3 regions of the Pannus brasiliensis CCIBt3594 genome follow, and region 3 is predicted to be linked to each of the others. Evidence: predicted binding sites of a transcription regulator. Region 3 holds the regulator's gene; each other region holds the start of a gene.
The links. The regulator HrcA, encoded in region 3, represses chaperone genes, less so after heat shock. The targets are predictions, from matches to a motif close to TTAGCACTCNNANNNTNNGAGTGCTAA.
Positions count from the first base shown of each region.

Region 1: groES (co-chaperone GroES) is a predicted target of HrcA. The motif match lies at 3,074-3,100, and genes of this name have one in related genera.
Region 2: groL (chaperonin GroEL) is a predicted target of HrcA. The motif match lies at 3,204-3,230, and genes of this name have one in related genera.

Region 1 is NZ_JBAFSM010000012.1:16,858-23,031, reverse strand. It holds gene V0288_RS07745 (DUF3727 domain-containing protein) at 1-545, opposite strand, end outside; gene surE (5'/3'-nucleotidase SurE) at 595-1,407, opposite strand; tRNA gene V0288_RS07735 (tRNA-Arg) at 1,473-1,545, shown strand; tRNA gene V0288_RS07730 (tRNA-Val) at 2,261-2,332, opposite strand; gene V0288_RS07725 (metal-binding protein) at 2,391-2,945, shown strand; gene groES (co-chaperone GroES) at 3,151-3,462, shown strand; gene groL (chaperonin GroEL) at 3,656-5,281, shown strand; gene V0288_RS07710 (DUF4332 domain-containing protein) at 5,547-5,972, shown strand; gene purB (adenylosuccinate lyase) at 5,961-6,174, opposite strand, start outside.
Region 2 is NZ_JBAFSM010000005.1:9,150-15,323, reverse strand. It holds gene V0288_RS03870 (glycoside hydrolase family 10-like protein) at 1-47, opposite strand, end outside; gene V0288_RS03865 (hypothetical protein) at 55-414, opposite strand; gene V0288_RS03860 (C40 family peptidase) at 673-1,359, opposite strand; gene groL (chaperonin GroEL) at 1,495-3,168, opposite strand; gene V0288_RS03850 (LysR family transcriptional regulator) at 3,463-4,437, shown strand; gene V0288_RS03845 (anthranilate phosphoribosyltransferase family protein) at 4,495-5,559, shown strand; gene V0288_RS03840 (S1 family peptidase) at 5,973-6,174, shown strand, end outside.
Region 3 is NZ_JBAFSM010000039.1:19,567-25,740, reverse strand. It holds gene V0288_RS17935 (nitrogen fixation protein NifZ) at 1-34, shown strand, start outside; gene V0288_RS17930 (hypothetical protein) at 36-221, shown strand; gene nifT (putative nitrogen fixation protein NifT) at 218-421, shown strand; gene V0288_RS17920 (CBS domain-containing protein) at 519-1,145, shown strand; gene V0288_RS17915 ((2Fe-2S) ferredoxin domain-containing protein) at 1,370-1,948, shown strand; gene V0288_RS17910 (ArsC/Spx/MgsR family protein) at 1,941-2,363, shown strand; gene V0288_RS17905 (hypothetical protein) at 2,360-2,728, shown strand; gene V0288_RS17900 (DUF2278 family protein) at 2,788-3,885, opposite strand; gene hrcA (heat-inducible transcriptional repressor HrcA) at 4,216-5,292, opposite strand; gene V0288_RS17890 (rhodanese-like domain-containing protein) at 5,378-5,716, opposite strand; gene V0288_RS17885 (alpha/beta fold hydrolase) at 5,886-6,174, opposite strand, start outside.

The DNA.
Region 1 (6,174 bases), on a different contig from region 3:
TCCTCGTCATCGGGAGAAAGCAATTCTATTTTTTTTCTATCCTCGTCCGAAGTGGCCAGGAACAAAAGCGGAGCGAGCGGGGTATAGATCGAGTATTTTTGATCCTCGAAAAAGAAGCTCGCCAAGAATTGTAATTCTTCCGGCTCTTCGGTGGTTTGTCCCTCGGAATCTATCTCCAGACTAAGAACATTATCGTCCTCTAGCGGGGGTAATTCACCGCTCACCGTCAAAGTATGGGCGGTAAATTTTAGCTGGAGATCCAACTCCGCCAAGACCGCTTTCGCGTCCGCGAAAATCTTCTCGATCTCCTCGCTATCCTCGATTAAAAACGCGTCGGATTCTTCATCCTCGGCCTCTTCTTCCCAGGCTAGGATCATCACGGGAGTATCGACGGGAGCGAGGAGAATATAGGTGAGAGCGTTGCGGCCGGGAGGGGTATATTCTTTGTCAAGATAGCAATCCAGCGATCGACCTTGTTCATCCCATAAGGTCACGATCGGCGTTTCTTCAAATTCTTCTTCAAAATCAAATTGAGAGGGGGCCATAGGAGCGCGAACGGTATTGATTGAACCAGAATATCACGAGATGTATCCCCTAGGGGTCAAACCAAGGATTCTCCTGTAGGTGTTGAAAACCGCGAGCGTCGGTCAAATTGTATTGCAGGGGGGTGATAGTAATAAAATTCTCGCGGATCGCCCGCACGTCCGTGGGAACCTCCGACGGTAGGTGCGTGTAGTCCGGCTGTTCTATATCCTCGACCACCTCCCCCACCAACCAGTAATAGCTTTTTCCCCGCGGGTCGAGACGTTTCTCGAAGGTTTCCTCGTAGCGCCGCAATCCCTGACGGGTGATCCGCACCCCCCGGATGGCCGACGCGCTCACCGCGGGAACGTTGACATTGAGTAGGGTGGGAACCGGAAAGGGATGACGGGCGATTTTCGTCACCAGCGACAGGGCGAAATCGGCGGCCGGTTGGAAATCGACAACGGTAAAACTGGCCAGACTGATGGCGATGCTGGGAATCCCCTCGATCAAGCCCTCCATCGCGGCGGAAACCGTCCCCGAATAGAGAATATCCGTGCCGAGATTGGAACCGTGATTGATGCCCGCGAGAACGAGATCGGGACGTTCTTTTAAAACGCCACTGAGCGCGAATTTCACCGAGTCCGCGGGAGTCCCGGAACAGGACCAGGCGACCGCGTTCGGATGGAAAATGCCCTCCACTCGCTCCGCGCGGATGGGATGGTGTAGCGTTAACCCGTGTCCGGTGGCCGATCGCTCCCCATCGGGACAGACCACGGTGACACGATGCCCCGCGCCCGCCAGCGTGTTCGCCAAAGTCCGGACTCCGAGCGCGGAAATCCCGTCATCGTTACTGATCAGTAGGTGGAGCGATTCGGTGGTCATGCCGGAGAGAATTTTTACCGCGTTCGATCGTAGTATTCTATAATAGTATTCTGGAAAGTTATCGTGGGTACGTAGCTCAGAGGATAGAGCACCAGGTTCCGGTCCTGGGTGTCGGGGGTTCGACTCCCTCCGTACTCGTTTTCCCTAAAATCAATCGAGCTAGGGACTCTCTCGCCCAACACGCGCGACCGAAACCTAGTCGCTCTCTCTCAACTCTCTCCCTTAAGCGACTTGCATAAAAGTGAAAATTTGTCAACTACCTATCGGTAGCGGTCGATAATCACACCGGGAAGTCTCTAGGCGGTAACGCGATCGCCCCGAAAATAGCCCTGACAGACACGGTACCCATCCCGGTGAGGGAACGTGACTGGCATGGTCTCCACCATTTCGACACTCACGCTATCACGATCGCCGTCGCGATATCTCTCTCGGTTTGACTATTCGGTTCACGCTACTTAGGTCAACTCTAAGCGTATTACGTCTGTCAAGAGTGCATAGCATATATGTAGTGCGCGTGTATCGACCGAACCCTTGCTATAGATACCTTTCAGCCATTTCGCCGTTCAAGTGCGCGATCTCGGTCGGTACGGTTTCCCCTTCATTCAGTCCCCTATCGTGTCTTCTAGGGGGCGAAAACCCATCGTAAAATCGATGTTTGTTTAGCACCTAGGAATTTATCAAACTTAGATCTATTTCCCTATCAGCTTTACTGATAGGTACTGCCTCCCGCTCGGGGAATGGGGGAGGGAATTGACAAATTTTTCCTAGTAGGCTTATAGTCGAGCCGAGTGACCCCGCCTTAGAAGCTGGATGATGGGCGTGGAAAATACCTGACGACGAGTAATGCAAGGGATGGGCGTTGAGGGATTTGAACCCCCGGCATCCTGCTTGTAAGGCAGGCGCTCTACCGCTGAGCTAAACGCCCGAATGCACTTTATCTAGTATAGCATAGATTTTGAAAAAAGTATCTTTTTTTTCGATCGATGCCTTCTGGTAAAACTCACGATCGCCTGACGCTCCTCTTTTTACCCCCGATCGCCGGGATGGGTTTCCTCGTCAGCGGTAGCGGGGCTTTAACCCTGTTATTAGCGGGAAGTTACCTGTTTAGCGGCTTTATGTTCGGGCCGGATCTCGACATCCACTCCGTACAGTACAAGCGCTGGGGAATCCTACGCTGGCTATGGCTTCCCTATCGATCGATGATCCGCCATCGCGGTTGGCTGTCCCACGGGCCGATCGTCGGTACGCTGTTCCGTCTGTTTTACTTCGGTAGTTTTCTCCTCTTGGTCGCGATCGTCGCGTTGGGGTGTCTGCAACTATTCGGGGCGATCGTTCCCGATTGGCGCGCTTTCCCGGAACGAGCGATCGATTTCTACGCGCGATACCCCCGCGAATCGATCGCTTTTCTCGTCGGCCTGGAATTGGGCGCGATGAGTCACAGCCTCAGCGATTGGATCGGTTCGGCGATCAAACGGAAAAAACGAGCGAAAACCAAACCTTCCCGAAAACGATCCCCTTCGCGGACGCGACGGAAATAAACTCGCGGGCGAAAAACCGAATCTCCCGACGGGAGAGAATTCAAGAGCCGGAAGTTGGAAAAATCCCTCGCTAGTTCGGGAAACCGTACCGATCGAGCGGTTGCCGGGAGAATCCCAAGTTCGCTAAATTAGCACTCGGAAGGGAAGAGTGCTAATCTAAAAAAGCGACACTTACCCTCGATTGAAGAAACACGGAGGATCTTTCATGGCAGCAATCAGCATCAACGTGGCGACCGTTAAACCCCTAGGCGATCGAGTTTTCGTCAAAGTTAGCCCCTCGGAAGAAAAAACCGCCGGTGGTATTTTACTCCCCGACACCGCCAAAGAGAAACCCCAGATCGGCGAAGTGGTCGCGGTCGGCCCTGGCAAACGCAACGACGATGGCAGTCGCGCCCCCCTAGAAGTGAAAGTCGGCGATAAAGTTCTCTATTCCAAATACGCCGGAACCGACATCAAACTCGGCGGTGAAGAATACGTTCTCCTGTCCGAAAAAGACATTCTCGCGGCTGTTGCCTAATCTGGCTTAGATTCCAGCATTTTTCGTCGGGATGAGGAGTCAGGAGCCAGTCGTCAGGAGTCAGGAGTTTCAAACTCATCGAGCTTCGATCCCGACGGATTAACCGGATAGTTCCGATTCCTTCTACCGCCCGATTCTGAACGATAGTTCATTTTTCCGAAACCACTACAACTCGCACGAATAACGATAACCTATGGCTAAGTCAATTATCTACAACGAAGATGCTCGCCGCGCCCTGGAAAAAGGCATGGACTTACTCGCGGAAGCCGTCGCCGTAACCCTCGGCCCCAAAGGTCGTAACGTGGTGCTAGAGAAAAAATTCGGCGCGCCCCAGATCGTTAACGACGGGATCACGATCGCCAAAGAAATCGAACTCGACGACCATATCGAAAACACCGGCGTAGCCCTGATCCGTCAGGCCGCCTCGAAAACCAACGATGTCGCGGGAGACGGAACCACTACCGCCACCGTTCTCGCCCACGCGATCGTTAAAGAAGGTTTACGCAACGTGGCGGCGGGAGCCAACCCGATCGCCCTGAAAAAAGGTATCGACAAAGCCACCGATTTCCTCGTCAGCAAAATCGCCGAACACGCGAAACCGGTAGAAGATTCCAAAGCGATCGCCCAAGTCGGCGCGATTTCCGCCGGTAACGATGATGAAGTCGGTCAGATGATCGCCTCCGCGATGGATAAAGTCGGTAAAGAAGGCGTGATCTCCCTCGAAGAAGGGAAATCCATGACCACCGAATTAGAAATCACCGAAGGGATGCGCTTCGACAAAGGGTACATCTCCCCCTACTTCGTCACCGACACCGAGCGCATGGAATGTGTCTTCGACGATCCCGCCATCCTGATCACCGATAAAAAAATCGGCCTCGTTCAAGACCTCGTTCCCGTTCTCGAACAGGTCGCGCGTCAGGGTAAACCCCTCGTGATCATCGCCGAGGACATCGAGAAAGAAGCTCTCGCCACCCTCGTGGTCAACCGTCTGCGCGGCGTTCTCAACGTCACCGCGGTGAAAGCCCCCGGTTTCGGCGATCGCCGCAAAGCCATGCTCGAAGATATCGCCGTGTTAACCGGCGGTCAAGTGATCAGCGAGGATGCCGGTCTGAAACTGGAAGCTACCAAGCTCGACAGCCTTGGAACCGCCCGTCGCATCACCATGACCAAAGATACCACCACGATCGTCGCCGAAGGTAACGAGGCCGGTGTGAAAGCCCGTTGCGAGCAAATCCGCCGCCAGATCGAGGAAACCGATTCTTCCTACGATAAAGAAAAACTGCAAGAACGTCTCGCCAAACTCGCGGGCGGTGTGGCCGTGATCAAAGTCGGCGCCGCGACCGAAACCGAGATGAAAGACCGCAAACTCCGCCTGGAAGACGCGATCAACGCGACCAAAGCGGCCGTGGAAGAAGGGATCGTTCCCGGTGGCGGCACCACCCTCGCGCACCTCGCGCCCGAGTTAGAAGGCTGGGCGAAAGATAGCCTCGTCAACGAAGAGTTAACCGGCGCGCTGATCGTCTCCCGCGCGATCGCCGCTCCCCTAAAACGCATCGCCGAGAACGCCGGTCAAAACGGCGCGGTTATCGCCGAACGCGTCAAAGAAAAACCGTTTAACGTCGGTTACAACGCCGCCAGCGGAGAATTCTCCGATATGTTCGAGTCCGGGATCGTTGACCCCGCGAAAGTGACCCGCTCGGCCCTGCAAAACGCCGCCTCGATCGCCGGGATGGTTCTCACCACCGAATGTATCGTCGTCGATAAACCCGAGAAAGAAAAAGCCGCCGCGCCCGCCGGTGGTGGTGACTTCGACTACTAATTCCCGTCGTTAGTCCCCTCGTTCAATTTAACGTGAGTTAACGATCGACTCGATCTCTCGATATAGAGATCGGGTCTTTTGATTTTGCGGGTAAAATAGAAGTAGACAACAGCTTGCTTCTTCACACTTTTTAGCGTCGGATGACCAACGTGATTTTTTCGAGAGCGAACGGTCTCGCGCTCTCCATCCCGTTTTTGCCTCCTGTACGGACGTGACTATCTCGTAGCTCTACCTTGCCTTTCCTAACCTTTCCGCAACCGATCTCATGAAACCCTGTTACTGGCCGATCGAGAACTTACCGGGTTTGAGTTCCCAGCAATCGACGGATCTCAAAACCCGCGGCATCGTCAACACCCGCGAATTGTTACTCGAAACGAAAACCCCCCGGCTAAAACAATCTCTCGCGGCGCGACTACAAATTCACCTGCAATACATCAATAAATGGGCCGCCCTCGCGGATCTCGCCCGTTTACCCAGCGTGGGCTGTCAGTATTGCGGTTTACTCCTACACTCGGGGATCGCCTCGGCCTTACAACTCACGAGCGTTCCCGTCCCCCGTCTCCACCGTCAGATCCTCCGTTTTCAGGTGGCCACGTTTCAAAGTAAAGACTTTTGCCCCCCCGTCGAGTTAGTTCGGAAATGGATCGAGGAGGCGCGTTCTTTGGAAACGGGCAGAAGATTAAATGTCTAGACGCTGGTAAATCGTGTCGAGATGTTTGAGGTGAACGGTCGGATCGAAACACTCCTCGATTTCCGCGGTGGAGAGAATCGCTTTCACCCGTTCATCGCCGGCGATAAAATCGTGAAAATTGCCGTTCTCGGTGTTCCAAGCTCGATGGGCGTTTTCCTGAACGATTTTATACGCCTCCTCGCGGCTGATTCCCTTACCGACG
Region 2 (6,174 bases), on a different contig from region 3:
GGTGGGGCTACAGAGCGATCGAGATATTCCCGAAGCCTTTTTAACACGGGAGAATTATCGAGAGAAATAGAGTTCGCCGAAGGAAGCGGTGGGGATCTCGTCTTCCCCCTCTACCTCCGTTCGCGGCACGTAATACAATTTTAGCTCCTGTAATTGCTCGGCGAGCGCTTTTTCCACCGCGATTTTCACGCGTAAGCGCCTGGTTTCGCTATCGTGATATTTTTCCCCTAATGTCCGGAAACTGCGGGGTAAACGATCGATCGCGCTGTTGATTAGCCGTTGAAAGTCGATTCCCGATAGATATTTCCGATAAGAAGAGGGAATATGATTTAGCTGTTCTCTCACCTCGATCTCGACTAAACGCCGAACAACCGGGAGGGCATTCGTGTCCATAAGGCTATCAGTTTTCGCCATAAGCAAGATGATCTCGATCTTAACCGGTTGTCAGAGGGGAGGGAGTGATAGATCCCCCTATAGGCGAGTGATCTATATCACTCGCCCGCGCGTTCCCGGCCGACAAAATTAAGGTCGATCGCGCGATACGTTTTCTCCATCGATAGTGATCTCCCGCGTTCTCCGTGTGTCCGTAGTTTCTCTTTACTTTTCCAACAGATAGCGAGGGATAATCTGTATCGTTCGGTACATTTTCCCGATCGGGTCGAGAGAGACCGTTTATTCGGTATAACCGCCCATTACCCGACCGAATCCGCGCAGTTTGTGAAAATAATTCCGACTTACCTCGTCGCCGGTTTCCGAGAGGATATCGATGCCGATACCGTTTCTGCCCATCTCTTTACCGGAACTGTGAATATAAGAGTTATTTCCTAAATACAAGGCGACGTGATTTATTCTTTCATTCCCGAAAAAAATCAGATCGCCCGGTTGCAGTTCCTCGCGGTGTATTGTCTGACAAAAAGCTTCCTGCTGGTACGAGTCCCGAGGTATCCAGATGCCCGACGCGGAAAAAGCGGCCTGCATCAATCCCGAACAATCGTAATTCGGCGCGAGGGTTCCGCCCCAGAGATAATGATTGGGGGTGTTTCGCGCCGATTCGGTGAACGCGATAATATCGGGAATCCGTTCTTCAATTTCGGCGCGGGATACGGGAATCGCTTGATAGGGAACGGGAGAAGGTTCGATCGCTTCTATGTCCTCTACGGACAACCAAGCGAGATACCCGTCCTCGCGTAATTGAACCCGTACCCCATCGTCCACGACTTCGGGGGAAACAATCTGTAAGTGCCTTCCCGCCGCCGCTTGGGTGGCTAATTCCCGACAGGCGGGAGAATTGTAAAGATTCAAATCACGAAGACAGCGATATTCACCGGTAGGAGAATCGGGAATGAATAGGGGATTCATAGAAAGAAACGACAAATTCCTAATAACAAAGGGAGGGATAATCCCCCCCTTTACGGGTTATTTGGATTGTATCAGGTCGGGTCAAGCTCTATCCGCTTCCTATCCGGGAATTTTAGCGGATAGCTGACGGCGAGATTACATCATGCCCATGCCGCCCATGCCACCCATGCCGCCCATGCCACCCATGCCGCCCATGCCGCCCATATCGGGCGCGGGGGATTCTTTGACGGGTTTCTCGACCACTAACGCCTCGGTGGTTAATACCATACCGGCGATCGATGCGGCGTTCTGTAGGGCGGAACGAACCACTTTCGCGGGGTCGATAATGCCGGCCGCGATCAGATCCTCGTAGGCGCCGGTGAGGGCATTGTAACCGATGGCGAAGTCGGTCGATCGAACGCCTTCCACGATAACATCGCCTTCCGCGCCCGCGTTATTGGCTAACTGACGCAGGGGCGCTTCGAGGGCTTTGGCGACGATATCGGCGGCCACTTTTTCCTCGTCGTTGGCGAGGGAAGATTTAAAATCGGCCACTTTCGAGGCGAGGTGAATCAGCGTCGTACCGCCACCGGGGACGATTCCTTCCTCTACCGCCGCTTTGGTCGCGTTCAGCGCGTCCTCGATGCGGAGTTTGCGATCCTTGAGTTCGGTTTCGGTCGCCGCGCCGACTTTAATCACGGCCACACCGCCGGCGAGTTTGGCGATACGTTCCTGTAATTTTTCCTTATCGAACTCGGAATCGGTTTCTTCTAGCTGTTTTTTCAGTTGGCCGAGACGTTTCTGCACGTCGGCTTTATTTTTGCTGTCGCTGGTGGCGACGATGATCGTGTTGTCTTTCTCCAGGGTGATTTTTGTGGCCTGCCCTAGCATATCCACCGTCACCGTGTCAAGACTTAAGCCGACTTCTTCGGAAACGAGACGGCCGCCGGTGAGAATGGCGATATCCTGTAGTACGGCTTTGCGACGTTCGCCGAAACTGGGGGCTTTGATGGCGACCACGTTTAACACGCCGCGGGCTTTGTTGACGACTAGGGTGGCGAGGGCTTCCCCTTCCACGTCCTCGGCGATGATTAACAGCGCGCGACCGAGACGGGCGACGGTTTCGAGGACGGGAACGAGATCGGCGATCGAGCTAATCTTTTTGTCGGTGATCAGGATTAACGGATTCTCGTACTCGGCGATCTGTCTTTCTTGATCGGTGATGAAGTAGGGGGAGATATAGCCCCGATCGATCTGCATCCCCTCGACCACTTCCAGTTCGGTGGTGAGGGATTTCGATTCCTCGACGGTGATCACCCCGTCGGTGGTGACGCGATCCATCGCCTCGGCGATCATCTGTCCGACTTCCTCGTCGTTGCCGGAGGAAACGGTCGCGACTTGGGCGATCGCTTCTCCCTCGATCGGTTTCGCGACTTTGGCGATCTCTTCCACTAGATAGGCGATCGTTTTATCCAATCCCCGCTTTAAAGCGACGGGATTCGCGCCCGCGGTGACGTTTTTCAAGCCTTCTTTCACTAAAGCCTGGGCGATCACGGTCGCGGTGGTCGTACCGTCTCCCGCGAGATCTTTGGTTTTCGAGGCCACTTCCTGGATCAGTCTCGCCCCGGTATTTTCGAGAGGATCGCTTAATTCGATTTCTTTGGCGACGGTGATCCCGTCATTGACGATCTGCGGCGCGCCGTATTTCTTCTCTAACAGCACGTTCCGACCTTTCGGCCCGAGGGTGATCTTCACCGCGTCCGCTAGGGCGTTCACGCCTCTCTCTAGCGCCCGTCGGGAATCGTCTCTGAATGCAATAATTTTCGCCATAGTTCGATTTTTGATTGGGGACTCCATTAGTCAATTTAGCACTCTTACGCGAGGAGTGCTAATTTTCCCCGATAGGGGGTCGGGTGTCGGGAGATGGGGAGATCGCTATCCTGTCGATCTGTATCAAACCGAAAACTCTGTTTCTCACACAACAGGGAAAGAAAACCCTACTCCCTACTCCCTACCCTCCCGCCTCCAAAAAAATCCCCGTCGGTATCAATTTCTACATTAACGCGGCGATAATATCCGTTATCTTCATGAAATCATGACACGAAGGAATTACAGCGAGCGAGAATGCGGATCGAGCAGTTGCAGGCGTTTTTAGCGGTAGCCGATACGGGCAATTTCGGTCAGGCCGCCCAACAGTGCGGGGTCACTCAATCGACGATCAGCCGACAGATCCAATCGTTGGAAACCGATCTCGGTTTACCCCTGTTCCATCGCACCGCGCGGGCGAAGTTGACGATCGCCGGGGAGAAATTACTGCCCCGCGCCAAGCGTATCTGTTCGGAATGGACGAATATCCATCAGGAACTCGCGGACTTGCGGGCGGGAAAACAGCCGGAATTGTGCGTGGCGGCGATTCATTCGGTCTGCGCCCACTATTTACCGCCGATTTTGCAGAAATTCTGTACCGATTATCCGGAGGTACAATTACGGGTAACGGCGCTGGGAAGCGATCGAGCCTTGAAAGTTCTCCGGGACGGGCTGGTGGATATCGCGCTGGTCATGAATAATCGATTCTTAACCTCTAGTCCGGAGATGGTGGTCGAGGTACTATACGAGGAGGAGATCGAGGTGCTTCTCGCCGTCGATCATCCCCTGGCCCGCTACGAGGAAATCCCCTGGCCCGAATTGATCCGTTACCCGCAGGTGGTGTTTAAAGATGGCTACGGGATGCAGAGATTGGTACAGGAATGGTTTTCCCGGCAGGACGCGACCCTGAAAACGGCGATGGAACTGAATACCCTCGACGCGTTCCGCGGGGTGGTCCGTCAGGGAAATCTGATCGCCCTCCTGCCCCGATCGGCCCTGCACGATGCCCGCGGGGATTCTAGTCTGGCGATCCGCCCGATCTCCCGACCCGATAACGGTTTCGGATCTCTCCTATCGAATGGTAAACTGAACGAGCGTCCCACCCGTCAGGTCGTGCTGGTAACGACTAACGATCGCCTGCAAATTCCGCCGATCGAACATTTCTGCCGATTGGTGCGTCAGATGACCTGTTCTACCGCCACGGCCCTGGAAACCGCCTCGTTAAAGGGCTAGAATTGACCGTAATTCAAAAACGCTAACCCCGTTGTAATCCAGAAATTCCTAATCCAGATGAGCGATACTTTTAGAGAATTACTGAAATCGATCGGTAGCGGGGTTCATACCGGAAAAAATCTCACCCGATCGCAAGCGGAACTCGCCACCCGATTGATGCTGACCGGAGAGGCGACCCCGGCGCAGATCGGCGCTTTTCTGATCGCCCACCGGATCAAGCGTCCCACTTCGGAGGAACTCGCGGGCATCCTCGACGCTTACGACGCGTTCGGGCCGAAACTGTCGATCGAGCCCTCGGCTTTCGCCTATCCCGTCACCGTTTTCGGCAATCCCTACGACGGGCGCTCGCGGACGGCCCCGGTTATGCCCGTCACGGCGTTACTTCTCGCGGCCCAAGGGGTTCCCGTCGTCCTCCACGGGGGCGATCGGATGCCCACGAAATACGGCATTTCCCTCGCGGAAATCTGGCGCGGTCTGGGATTGGATTTCACAAAACTTTCCCTCGACGGGGTACGGGATTGTTTATTGGAAACCGGTTTGACTTTCCTCTACATCCCGAAACATTTTCCCGCGGTACAATCTCTCGTTCCCTATCGCGAGCAGATCGGCAAACGACCCCCGTTAGCGACCGTAGAATTGATCTGGTCGCCCTTCGCGGGAAATATCCATCAGATCGCCGGGTTCGTGCATCCCCCCACCGAGGAGCGTTTTCGAGAAACGTTAGCCTCGCGCGGTATCCATCATTTCACCACCGTCAAGGGATTGGAGGGAAGTTGCGATCTCGCCGGTAGTCGAACCGCGATTATCGGTCTCGGAAATCCGATCGAACCCGGTTCTTTCGATCGATTTCTGTTACACCCTCGCGACTATAACTTTCGATCGGGCGACCCGGAACTCGACTCCCCGGAAACGCTTTTCCGACAATTAAAAGCAGTGATCGAATCCGGGGAAAACGAATTAACCGACGCGGTAATTTTAAACGGGGGATTTTATCTCTGGCGTTGCGGGGTGAGCGCGGATTTACCGAGCGCGTTCGAGCGGGCGCGAACTCTTTTACGAGAAGGAAAAGTTCGGGATAAACTGGGATCGATCGAACGATATCTCGATCGGGTTCGCCCCTAGAACGATCGGGGGTTCCGCCCTGACAAGAGCGGCATTTTTACGCTATACTCTTGCCCGCGAGAGCGAAAAGTCACGCCATCTATTGGGAAAAGTTCTAAATTATCTCGACATTTTTAGCGTAGTAATCCGCGCCCCCATGCCGCGCCGAATAGTCCTAAAAACGTTTCTTTCCGTGTTTTCACGGAAGGAATTCGATCGGCCGTAATTTTACAATTCCCTAGATCGGTTTCCGGTTTAGCGAGTACAGAGCTTCTGAAACTTCTTTCTACTGGAAACCGCGAGAAAAGTCTAGCGAGCGTCTCTTGACGTTTTCACGACGATCGCTCGTTCGACCCGCCACCTCGGTGTTTTTCCGGTTCCGTTTCCCGGCCATCGAGGGATTCGCTTGCCGTTTAATAACTGGCCTATTAACAATGAAACCATCTCGAATCTCGAAACTATCCGCTTATCCCCTAATGATCGCGGGGGTATTAGCCGCTTTAGCGAACCCGTCTACCGCCTCGGTTATCCGAGACGGCATGACTTACACGCAATACGATAACTATTTTCTGTCTTCTACCGGCGGCGGCTATCAGAATGTTTTTAACAATGTCGGTAAATTAACCTGGTCCGGTT
Region 3 (6,174 bases):
CTGTCGAGCCAAAGAGTTAGAACCCTGCGAGTAGGATGGGGCGCGCGAAGCGTAACCCACCAAAAGACAGGAGACAGGAGGCAGGAGGCAGGAGGCAGGAGGTAATTAATTATTTGAAGGATTACTTTCTCATTCCGATTCCACGAACCCTAAACCCCACCCCCTACACCCTACACCCTACACCCTACACCCTATTTCCCAACAGGAGAGAATCACCATGAAAGTTATGTTACGCAAAAACAATCTAGGACATTTATCCGTCTACGTTCCGAAAAAAGACCTCGAAGAAGAAGTGGTCAACCGCGTCGATAATCCGGACGGGACGGTGTTAACCTTAGCCAACGGTTGGGAATTAAAATTTTCCGACCTTGGCGAACATATCCAACTACCGCAAACTTTTGAAGCGCGGAAGTTGGCCTGAGCGAGAGGGGGGATCTAAGAGAAAGAATGGCAATACAAACACACACTGACTTATTTCTGGTTGTCATTCTCTATCTGTATTTAAGGAGTTTTCTCGTATGCTGAAAGCATCAGATATTATGACCCAAGATGTCGCTACTATTCGCGGCTCGGCAACGGTAGCGGAAGCGGTCAAATTGATGAAGTTTAAAGAACTGAGAGCCTTAATCGTCGAAACTCGCAATTCCGCCGATGCCTATGGAATCGTTACCCATACGGACATCATCACGAAAGTGGTCGCCTACGGCAAAGACCCCGCTAAGATCCGCGTCTATGAAATCATGACCAAGCCCTGTATCGTCATCAATCCCGATCTGGGTGTGGAATACATCGCCCGTCTTTTCGCGAACACCGGCATCCGCATCGCTCCCGTTATCAAAGGCGATCTGCTCGGTATCGTTTCCGAGAGCGATATTCTCTACAAGGCTGATTTCCTCGAAAATCCCAAAGCTCCCCTGCTTCTGCGGGAATTAGACCGGGCGATCGAAGAAGCGCGCGCTCTGGCCGCCTCGGCCGGGCCGACCTCTAAAGTCTGCCTCGACGCGTGGGAATTAGTGGACGAACTGGAAGCGGAAGCGGCCTATCAAGATAACGCCAAGTCGATCGAGATAACCGCTTTCGAGCGATTCTGCGAAGAGTACCCCGAGGTGTTAGCACTGCGTCATAAACAGTTAGTTAACGCGTAACCCTCACCATCCCCCCCGAATCGATCGGGAATCGGAAAAAACCATCCCACCTCCGATTCCCCGATTTTTTCATTTCCTAAAAACCAATACAGAAAACGGAAGATCGGAGAGATAAAGAGACAACGGGCGACTTGTAGGAATGTTTTCACTCCCTCATCTTTCCCCTCTCCTATCCTCCCGCCTCCTGCCTCCAAACTCACGAATTCAATTCTAGGCGGACGATCATGGGATTACAACTTACGACCCCGTTTCAAATCGAAGGAGAATTTCTTCGGTTCGTCGGTAAAACGACGGATAAGATTAAATCGCTACAGGTTCTCGTCGGCGATCGAACGGTAAAAATTATCATCGCGAAAGAAGCGCGCGGCCATCTCTCCCGCGATTTCCTCCCCGGCGATCGGGTGCAAATTCTCGGCCTACAAAAAGTTAAGGAAGACGGCAAAAAAATTAAGTTCAAAGCCTACCAGATCGATCGCCTCAGTTGTTCCCTAAATTGTCCCGCCGCCCATACACAAACCTGTACGAAAGTCAACTCCATTTCGGGAAAAATTCTCCTCTGTCATAAATCCGGCTGTGCCAAACACGGGGGAAAAGCAATCTATCGGGCCCTGGAAGAGGCGATCGATCGCTACGGCCTCGGGGACAGCGTGAAAATCGAGACCACCGGCTGTCAGAAACGCTGTGGTCAAGCCCCCAATTTAATTATGATGCCCAGTAAACAGAAATACGGGCGAGTGTACCCGAAAAAAGTTCACCATCTCGTCCGCGACCATTTTCTCGCGCTGTCCGAAAATCATGGCTAAAGTTATTTTCTACGAGAAACCGGGCTGTATTAACAATACCAAGCAGAAAACCCTCCTCGCCGCCGCCGGTCACGACTTAGAAGTTCACAACCTTCTCACCACTCCCTGGACGGTGGAAACCTTACGGCCTTTCTTCGGTTCCCTACCGATCGCCGCGTGGTTCAACCCCAGCGCCCCGCGGGTGAAATCGGGAGAAATCAACCCGAAAACCGTCGATGAATCCACCGCGTTAGCTTTAATGCTCAAAGACCCCCTCTTAATCCGTCGTCCTTTATTGGAAGTCGCGGGAGACTGTCGGGTGGGATTCGATGCCCCCGCGGTGGACGAGTGGATCGGCCTGACGGCGAAACCTTCCGAAGATCTCGAAACCTGTCCCCGGAGTCACGAAACAGCCCCCTGTCCGACAAAACCATGAACGACGATACGCCCCCCGCGGAATTTAGCCTTAACGATCGCCTGTTAACCCGACAACTAGAGATCGCTTTGAGCCATCATTTTCACTCGGCCTGTCTCGATCGAGGGTTAGAAACTTTACTCGGTCGATCGATCTGGTATATCACCCATAACGCGGGATTTTCCATCCTGGCGATCGAGTGTCCGGATATCAAGATCTGTTGGGCGATTTTGGAGAGTATCGGCACGATCGGCATAATTTTAGAAGATCTCGGGATCGCCCGCGTCCGGATCTATCCCCCCGCGACCGAGGGAACCGCGCTAGAGTTGCGCGTCGATGAGATGGACATTATCCGCGGGGTTTTCAATCCGGTCGAGGATCTGTGAGCGATCGAGATCGAGAAAGTCCGGAAAGCGATCGCCCTTTCCCCGGCACGCGAGGGAACCTAAAAAATCACCGTCCGGCCGGGTATAGCGGCTTCCTCCCGCGTGTACGAAACCCCGTGAACTTTCAATTGTCGATCGTTTAACAGGGTGAGAATTCCCCCCTCGTTATCTAACTGAAAATCGCGATCGCGACCGGCGGGAATCGGGACGGTTACTGTCGCTCCGGGTTGAAGGATTCCCTCTAATAGTAACTCTCTTTTTAACCGATCTTTCAGCGACCAACCCTGGAGATCGATCGGCTTAGAAGTCGTGTTAATTAAAGTCACGAATTCTTTACCCCGATCGTCCCCGGTCGGGTTGACTAACGCGGCGATAATGCGAATTTCTTCCGGTTGTTTCTCGTCTTCGGGAAGGATTAGATCGGCCGGACTACGAGCGACTTTCCCCTTTCGATCGAGCGGGTCTCCCGTTCGATCGTCGGTATGGAAAGATTGGGATTGAAACGCGCAAAACAACGCGATCCAGGTATTCCGATCGTGAAAGTGAAAGAACAAAGCACCATCTTGATAAACACCGTTCTCTCGGGCGAACTTTCCCGAATTTCCCTGATTCATGTGAATATTATGAATGCCGAACCCCTGTTTAAACGGTTCCCCGAAAGCGTAAATATCGGCTTTTTGACTTTGAATCGCCCGTTGTACCCAAAAATCGATCAGGTCATTGATATCGTTATTACTGCCATCTTTATCCGCGGGGACAACTTTCATCCGTCGGACATCGAAAAGATTACCCCGGATAAAATCTAGGGCGATTCCCCCCGGCTTTCGGTTCGCTTTCTCGATCGCGGTAAAACCGAAATCGAGGCTAAGAAATTGGCGGACGATCGGGTGTTGAAAATCGGTATCCAATAAAACTCGTAAATCGGGAGGATTCACCACCGATTTCACGTTGACCACCACGCGATACTGTTGCCCCGGATCTTTGGTGTCCGTGGCGATAATCGTGTAGTGCGGGCTTTTTGTATCCTCTCTTTCGGAAATTCCCCGCGACGCTTTCCCTTTAAAAACGCTGTATCCCTCGCTTAATCCTTGACGGGTTTGTTCGGTCCCGATCGCTCCTGTAAGATTTTCCACGATAATTTCTCCCGAAATAGACATGAAGAATGTTTCGGTTAGGAACAATCCGCTTCTTTATCTTTCAATTTTAGGGAACGCTACCGCCATCCAGATTCGATCGTTAAATTACTTAACGATCTCGATCGGAAACGCGGCCTATCCTGACTAGATCTCCCGCGAAGATCCAAATTCTCTCGTCGGAATAGAAGTCAGTGGGTGCGGATTTTGAAACTCACCCGTACAGGAGTCAGGAAGAGAAAGCGGAATTCAAGAGATCGTAAAAATATCGAGCGTGTCTTTTCCGCTCTTTTATTCTTGAAATCGTAAGTTTTTAGTTGAATTTGACTTTCGATTCTCGCGTTTGCGGGAGGTCTACTTACTGATCGTTTCCGTCAAAAAATCGGCGGTAGATTCGACGAGGGGAATCGTATTCTCGTAGAGCATCCGCGTCGGCCCGATCACTCCCACGCTACCGACGGGAATCTCTCCCTGTTTGTAAACGGCCGAGATCAGGGTACAGGGACGCATCGATTCGAGCGGATTTTCCGAACCGATCGAGATTTTCACCCGTTTGTCGCTCTTATCTAAATCGGGAAACTCGAAAATCAGGGGGAATAAACGATCCTGTTCGTCCTCTAGCAAGTGCAATAACATCTGTACCTGTGGCTGTTGGGAAAACTCTGGCTGACGGATCACCTCGGAAACCCCGTGAACGAGGAGTGAGGGAGTGTAGGACGATTGCAGACGGGTACTCACTTCCCGGATTAATTGTTTGAGAAAACGGGTGTAGCGCGCGAACTGTCGATCGATCTCGTTCCAGTCGAGCGCGGCGAGATCGGCCAGAGAATAGCCTTTTAAGTTCTCGTTGAGGAAATTCGAGAGAATTTGTAACTCTTCCTCCTGCCAATCCTCGCTATCTCCCGCTGTCGTCGGCGGAGTCTCCAACAAGATCGATCGAGTCTGTAGACTATCGGTGACGATAATCAACATTAACTGTCTGTCCGACACCCGGACTAATTGCAGGTGACGTAGGGTATCGGTGCGGGTGTGGGGTAGGGTGACGATGGCGATATAACCGCTTAAACTGGCGAGTAAATGGGTGGCCCGTTGCAGAAGCGCCTCGAAACTCCAAGAACGCGCTTGAATATCCCGATCGAGAAATTGTTCGATTTTCTTACCCACCCGATCGTTCGGGGTGAGCAATTCATCGACGTAGAGACGGTATCCCCAGTCCGAGGGAACGCGTCCGGAGGAAGTGTGGGGTTGATAGAGTAATCCTTCTTTTTCCAGCTTACCGAGCGCGTTCCGAATCGTGGCCGAACTAATCCTGAACTTGTATTCTTCCAGGAGCGTTTTCGAGCCGACGGGTTCCGCGGTCGCGATATAGTGCTGGATCGTGGCCCGTAAAATATTTTGATAGCGATCGCTCAAATTCGGTCGGACTGGCATGGTAAAAATATCTTAAAAAAAGATTAATGATAATTTTTCCGACAGTATAACCCCCGTGACCGCGAACTGTATAGAGAAAAAAGACTCAATAGCGGGGAACGTCCGGATCGACGAAGGTGGAATAGGCATCGATACCGCCCGCGATATTTTTAACATTGGTAAAGCCCTGACTTTGTAGCCATTGGCACATTTGCCAGGATCGCATCCCGTGATGGCACATCACCAGGGTTTCCGCGTGGGGATCGAAGCGGGTGGCGATCGTCGGCGACCATTCCTCGTACTGACTTAAGGGTAACACCTCGAACCCCTCGACGCGGGCGATCGCCACTTCATCGGGTTCGCGCACGTCGATTAACTGTAGCGTCGCGTCTTTGTTTTCTAAACGGATGGCGAGATCGTGAACGCTGATTTCGGGAATAGACATAGTTTTCGGTAGACGATAGTTAGGAGAAAACGAGAGCGAGAGACCGAAGAAAAAAGGGAAGCGCGGCGATTTTATAACTCTACACCTGTCATCCCGACCGAGTGAAAGATTTTTTTCGGGGGCGCGAGATTCTTTCCCTCGCTATTCCCCCATTTTATCGGCAACAACCTTACAGAGCGGTCGTTAACCATTGAAAGATTAATTCGTTCACCTTGGCGGGATTTTCGTCGTGAGGGCAGTGACCCGCGTTCGGAATCGAGTGGAAAGTCGTATTATTTCCCGATTTCGCCCGTTCCTGATAGATTACCGAACCCGCGAGCGGTGTCCAGGGGTCATCCTCTCCCCAGAGTACCAGCAGGGGGCGATCGATCTTCTGCAAGAGTTCCCGCGGTCCCGGGCCGGGAGGCGCGGCGATCACGGCGGCGAAAACTTCCCGCGCACCCTCGTCACAGGAAGGT